2 linked regions of the Amycolatopsis mediterranei genome follow. The protein of the gene in region 2 interacts with the protein of the main gene of each other region in a pairwise test. Links are inferred from orthologs where the notes say so. Each region holds a gene or a part of one and is shown on either strand. Other genes may lie near its edges.

The links. The genes of interacting proteins can lie anywhere in the genome.
Region 1: the proteins of leuS (region 2) and ligA interact in binary tests that used the Escherichia coli proteins (3 or more experiments, as listed by UniProt). The link is inferred for Amycolatopsis mediterranei from one-to-one orthologs.

Annotation. Positions count from the first base shown.
Region 1 is NZ_CP100416.1:1,874,956-1,877,952, forward strand. The notes cover bases 65-2,991. They hold ligA (NAD-dependent DNA ligase LigA), read left to right. Parts: upstream 65-401; coding sequence 402-2,582; downstream 2,583-2,991. Other genes in these bases: ISP_RS08970 (hypothetical protein), read left to right, coding at 65-390; ISP_RS08980 (GNAT family N-acetyltransferase), read left to right, coding at 2,575-2,991. Outside these bases: more of ISP_RS08970, read left to right, coding at 1-64; more of ISP_RS08980, read left to right, coding at 2,992-2,997. UniProt on the Escherichia coli protein: DNA ligase that catalyzes the formation of phosphodiester linkages between 5'-phosphoryl and 3'-hydroxyl groups in double-stranded DNA using NAD as a coenzyme and as the energy source for the reaction.
Region 2 is NZ_CP100416.1:10,533,562-10,536,986, forward strand. The notes cover bases 67-3,421. They hold leuS (leucine--tRNA ligase), read right to left. Parts: upstream 3,108-3,421; coding sequence 267-3,107; downstream 67-266. Other genes in these bases: ISP_RS47780 (SDR family oxidoreductase), read right to left, coding at 67-176; ISP_RS47790 (esterase-like activity of phytase family protein), read right to left, coding at 3,301-3,421. In the rest of the region: more of ISP_RS47780, read right to left, coding at 1-66; more of ISP_RS47790, read right to left, coding at 3,422-3,425.

The sequences.
Region 1 (2,997 bases), 8.7 Mb from region 2 along the record:
CGCGCGGCCGCGCCGCCGGACGACGCGATCTGGGAGTACCACGATTCGGTGCCGCCGGTGCCCGATCCGACCGAGGTCACGGTGAACCTCGGCGAGCACCGGATCGCACTGGCCGATGTCCGGGTCGCCGCCCAGGTGGACGACGACGAGCGCGTGGTCGACGTCGCGGTCTTCCACCCGCGCTTCGGCGATCTCGACGATGACGCCCGGCGGACCATGACCTTCCTGCCGCTCGACGCGACATTGGGTGAACGGCTCGCCGCCGAACGGTTACGGCGCGTCGAGACCGCGGAGGCCGAGCCGGCCGGTGCCATCACCCTTCTGGAGCTCCGTGAACTGGTCCGCGGACTGGCCGGCGGACCGGACGAAAATGTCGGTCCCCCCGGCTAGGGTTACCACCCGTGAGCAGCACCGAGCTTCCCCAGGACCAGGTTGCGGCGGTCGACGCCGAGGTGGCCGTGGAGGACATCACCGATGTCCCGGCCGACGTTCGAGAGCGGCACAGCGCCCTGGCCGAGGAACTGCGTGACCACCAGTTCCGCTACTACGTCCTGGACTCGCCGATCATCTCCGACGGGCAGTTCGACGAGCTGCTGGGCGAACTGCAGCGGCTCGAGGATGCGCACCCGGCGCTGGTGACACCCGAATCGCCGACTCAGCGGGTCGGCGGCACGTTCTCGACCGAGTTCACCGCGCACGACCACCTCGAGCGCATGCTCAGCCTGGACAACGTGTTCGCCGAGGACGAGTTCCTGGCCTGGGTCGAACGCGTCGAGAAGGAGGTGGGGCGCACAGAATTCCTCGCCGAGCTGAAGATCGACGGCCTGGCGATCAACCTCCTGTACGAAAACGGCCACCTGACCCGGGCCCTCACGCGAGGCGACGGCCGGACCGGTGAGGACGTCACGCTCAACGTCCGCACGCTCGACCAGGTGCCGCAGACGCTGACCGGCACCGATCAGTTCCCGGTGCCCGCCCTGGTCGAGGTGCGCGGCGAGGTCTTCTTCCGCGTCGAGGACTTCCTCGAGCTGAACGCGAAGATGGTCGAAGCCGGCAAACCGCCGTATGCGAACCCGCGCAACACCGCGGCCGGCTCGCTGCGGCAGAAGGATCCCAAGATCACTCGCGAGCGCCGGCTGCGGCTCATCTGCCACGGACTCGGTAAACGCGCCGGCTTCGAGCCTCAGCGCCAATCGGAGGCCTACGACGCGCTGGCCGCGTGGGGGCTGCCGGTGTCGCCACACAGCAAGGTCCTGACTTCGGCTGACGAGCTGACCGCGCACATCGCCTACTGGGGCGAGCACCGGCACGACGCCGAGCACGAGATCGACGGCGTGGTCATCAAGGTCGACCAGGTGGCGTTGCAGCGGCGGCTGGGCACGACGTCGCGCGCCCCGCGGTGGGCGATCGCGTACAAGTACCCGCCGGAAGAGGCGATCACGACGCTGCTGGACATCCAGGTCGGCGTCGGGCGAACCGGGCGCGTGACCCCGTTCGCGGTCACCGAGCCGGTCACGGTCGCGGGGTCGACCGTCTCGCGCGCCACCCTCCACAACCAGGAGGAGGTCAAGCGCAAGGGCGTGCTGATCGGCGACCGGATCGTCATCCGCAAGGCCGGCGACGTCATTCCCGAGGTCCTCGGTCCGGTCGTGGACGCGCGCACGGGCGACGAGCGCGAGTTCGTCATGCCCACCCACTGCCCGGAATGCGGCACGGAGCTCGCCTACCAGAAGGAAGGCGACAAGGACATCCGGTGCCCGAACACCCGGTTCTGCCCCGCGCAGCTGCGGGAGCGCCTGTTCCACCTGGCCGGACGCGGCGCCTTCGACATCGAGGTCCTCGGGTACGAGGCTGCGGTCGCGCTGCTCGACGCGCGGGTGGTCGCCGATGAGGGCGACGTCTTCGACCTGAACGAGGACAGCCTCGCCGAGGTCGAGCTGTTCCGGACCAAGGCAGGGGAGCTGTCGGCGAACGCGCGGAAGCTGCTCTCCAACCTCGACGCGGCCAAGGACCGGCCGTTGTGGAAGGTGCTGGTCGCTTTGTCGATCCGGCACGTCGGGCCGACAGCGGCGCAGGCGCTGGCCCGTGAGTTCGGCTCGATCGAACGAATCGAGCAGGCCACCGAGGAGGAACTTTCGGCAGTCGACGGCGTCGGCCCGACCATCGCCCACGCGACGCAGGAGTGGTTCGACGTCGCCTGGCACCGGGAGATCGTCGAAAAGTGGCGACGCGCCGGCGTGCGGATGGAGGAGGCGCGCGACGAGTCGATCCCTCGCCACCTCGAGGGGCTGTCGATCGTGGTCACGGGTTCGCTCGACGGCTTCTCGCGCGACGAGGCCAAGGAAGTCGTCATGGCCCGCGGTGGCAAGGCTGCCGGGTCGGTCTCGAAGAAGACCGCCTTCGTCGTCGTCGGGGACTCGCCTGGTTCGAAATACGACAAGGCCGTTCAGCTCAAGGTGCCGGTGCTCGACGAAGCCGGCTTCCGCGTCCTGCTGGAGCAGGGCCCCGACGCGGCGCGGGAGGTGGCGCTGCCGGCCGGCGAGGAGACCGCCGAGCAAGAGACCGGGGGAACGGATGGGTGACGTCGAGATCAGGCCGCCGCGGCCCGAGGAGTACGCCGCGGCTGGCGAGGTCACGGTGCGGGCGTACGAGGCCGACGGCCACTTGGCCTACGACGTCGGCTACGACGCGATGCTGCGTGATGTCGCGCGGCGGGTCGAGAAGGCCGAGGTCCTCGTCGCCGTGGACGGGGCGGGGGAGGTGGTCGGCACCGTGACCGTCGTGCGCCCGGGGTCCGAATACGCCGAGATCTCGCGTCCGGGTGAGCTGGAGTTCCGGATGCTGGCGGTGGCGCCATCGGCGCGGGGCCGCGGTGTCGGCGAAGCCTTGATCAAGGCTGTGTTCGACCGCGCACGCGCGCTGGGTCTCCGCAGAGTGGTGCTGAGCAGCCTCGACCGGATGCACAGCGCGCATCGGCTCTACGAACGCCTCGGGTTC
Region 2 (3,425 bases):
GCCAGCGCGCGGCGGCCGAGGTGCTTGATCTGTTCGACCACCTCGGCCGCCCGCGCGGCGTTGTTCACATACGTCAGCGCAACGTCGGCGCCGTCCTCGGCGAGCCGCAGTGCGGTGGCCGCGCCGATGCCACGGCTGCCGCCCGTCACCAGGGCCACCTTGCCGTCGAGGGTCATTCCCGGTTCTCCTTCGATCGAGCCGTTTTCGTTGACGGCTCAATCAAATCGAGAACACCGAAGAAGCACCGGCGGCTTTCCGACAGAGCGCTACAGGACGATGTTGACCAGCCGCCCCGGCACCACGATCACCTTGCGGGGCGAGCCGTCGCCGACCATTGCCGCGACCTTCTCGTCCGCCAGGGCGGCGGCCTGGACCTCGTCCGTCGACGCGGAAGCCGCGACCGTCACCCGGGAGCGGACCTTGCCGTTGACCTGGATCGGGTACTCGACCGAGTCCTCGACCAGGTACTTCTCGTCCACCACCGGGAACGGGCCCTGCACCAGCGAGTCCACGTGGCCCAGCCGGTGCCACAGCTCTTCGGCCAGGTGCGGGGCCAGCGGCGCCAGCATCAGCACCAGCGGCTCGGCCAGCTCGCGCGGCGTCGACGTGGCCCCGCCGTACACCTTGGTGACGTGGTTGTTCAACTCGATCAGCTTCGCGCCGGCCGTGTTGAACCGCATCTCCGCGTAGTCCTCGCGAACGCCCGCGATGGTCTTGTGCAGCACCTTGCGATCCGCCTCGGAAGCGTCCTCAGTGGACACCCGCAGCTCGCCGGTCGACTCGTCGACGACCAGGCGCCACAGCCGCTGCAGGAACCGGTGCGCCCCGACGACGTCCTTGGTCGCCCAGGGGCGCGACATCGCCAGCGGGCCCATCGCCATCTCGTAGAAGCGGAACGTGTCGGCGCCGTAGTTCTCGGCCATCTCGTCCGGCGTGACGACGTTCTTCAGGCTCTTGCCCATCTTGCCGTACTCCTGGGTGACCTCTTCGCCGTTGAAGAAGTGCTTCCCGTCGCGCTCCTCGACCTGCTCGGCCGGGACGTAGACGCCGCGCGCGTCGGTGTACGCGTACGCCTCGATGTAGCCCTGGTTGAACAGCTTCCGGTACGGCTCCTTGGACGTCACGTGGCCCAGGTCGAACAGCACCTTGTGCCAGAACCGCGAATACAGCAGGTGCAGCACCGCGTGCTCGACGCCGCCGACGTACAGGTCCACGCCGCCGGTGTCGTCCGCGCCGTACTCGCCGGGGCGCGGGCCCATCCAGTACTGCTCGTTTTCCGGCGCGCAGAACGTTTCCGAGTTCGTCGGGTCCACGTAGCGCAGCTGGTACCAGCACGAACCCGCCCAGTTCGGCATCGTGTTGATGTCGCGGCGGTAGGTCTTCGGGCCATCGCCCAGGTCCAGCTCGACCTCGACCCAGTCCGTCGCGCGGGCCAGCGGGGACGACGGCATCGAGTCGCGGTCCTCGGGGTCGAACGTCACCGGCGAGTAGTCGGCGACCTCGGGCAGCTCGATCGGCAGCATCGACTCGGGGACGGCGTGGACTTCGCCGTCTTCGTCGTAGACCACCGGGAACGGCTCGCCCCAGTAGCGCTGGCGCGAGAACAGCCAGTCGCGCAGCTTGTACTGGACGGTCCCGGTGCCGGCACCCTTTTCGGCCAGCCAGTCGATGATCGTCTTCTTGGCTTCGGCGACGTCCATGCCGTCCAGGAAGCTCGAGTTGATCGCCGGGCCGTCACCCGTGTACGCCTTGCCGTCGAACCCTTCGGACGGCTGCACGGTCCGGATGATCTCCAGCCCGAACTTCTCGGCGAACTCCCAGTCGCGGACGTCCTGGCCCGGGACGGCCATGATCGCGCCGGTGCCGTAGCCCATCAGCACGTAGTCGGCGACGAAGATCGGGATCTGCTTGTCGTTGACCGGGTTCGTCGCGTACGCGCCGGTGAAGACGCCGGTCTTCTCCTTGTTCTCCTGCCGGTCCAGCTCGGACTTCCGCGACGCGGCGACGCGGTACTCCTTGATCGCCTCGGCGGGCGTCGCGGCCCCACCGGTCCAGCGCTCGTCGACGCCGTCGGGCCAAGCGGCCGTCGTCAGCTTGTCGACCAGCGGGTGCTCCGGCGCCAGCACCATGTACGTGGCGCCGAACAGCGTGTCCGGCCGGGTCGTGAAGACCTCGATCGCGTCGTCACCGGTCTTGAACGTGACGCGGGCGCCGTGCGAGCGGCCGATCCAGTTCCGCTGCATGGACTTGACCTTTTCCGGCCAGTCCAGCAGGTCCAGGTCGTCGACCAGGCGATCGGCGTACGCGGTGATCCGCATCATCCACTGCCGCAGGTTGCGGCGGAAGACGGGGAAGTTGCCGCGCTCGCTGCGGCCGTCGGCGGTGACCTCTTCGTTCGACAGCACGGTGCCCAGGCCCGGACACCAGTTGACCGGCGCTTCGGAGATGTACACCAGCCGGTGGTCGTCGATCACCTGCTTCCGTTCGACGGCGGACAGCGCCGCCCAGTCACGGCCGTCCGGCGTGGGACGCGAGCCGTCGGCGAACGCGGCCTCCAGCTCGGCGATCGGCCGCGCCTTGCCCGCCTCCGTGTCGTACCAGGAGTTGAAGATCTGCAGGAAGATCCACTGCGTCCAGCGGTAGTACTCTGGGTCGATCGTGGAGATGCGACGGCGTTCGTCGTGGCCCAGGCCCAGGCGCCGGATCTGGCGCAGGTAGGTCCGGATGTTCTCCTCGGTCGTCTTGCGCGGGTGCTGCCCGGTCTGGACCGCGTACTGCTCGGCCGGCAGGCCGAACGCGTCGAAGCCCATCGTGTGCAGCACGTTGCGCCCGATCATCCGGTGGTACCGGGCGAAGACGTCGGTGCTGATGAAGCCCAGCGGGTGCCCGACGTGCAGGCCGGAGCCCGACGGGTACGGGAACATGTCCTGGACGAACAGCTTGTCGCTGGGTACCGGCTGCCCCTCGACGGCGAGCGGCCCGACGGGGTTGGGCGCGTGGAAGGTGCCCTGGTCGGCCCAGTGGTCCTGCCAGCGCTGCTCGATCTGACCCGCCAGCGCGGCCGTGTAGCGGTGCGCCGGGACGTCAGTCCCTGTCGCCTCAGTCATGACGTCTTCCTTCGTTTCAAGCTCGAGGCACTTTTCCCCGCCGAGAGCTCATCGATACAGCCGCTCCAGAAACAACTCGACCCCTCAGCCACCAGGGCATGAGGGGTCGCCGCGCCGGCCAGGCCGGGCCTGGTCAGCGCGGCAGGCTAAGGAGCCGCCGAGCCGTGTTCATGTGCACATCGTAACTTGCTGGTCAAAGCCGTTCGGAGGGGACCGCCAGTGCGGCGAACTGGGTGACCTGCGTCGCCGAGAAGTTGTCGTCGCTGACGATGATCAAGCTGCGCTCGCCGTTCGGCAGCTTCGGACCCCAGGTCATGC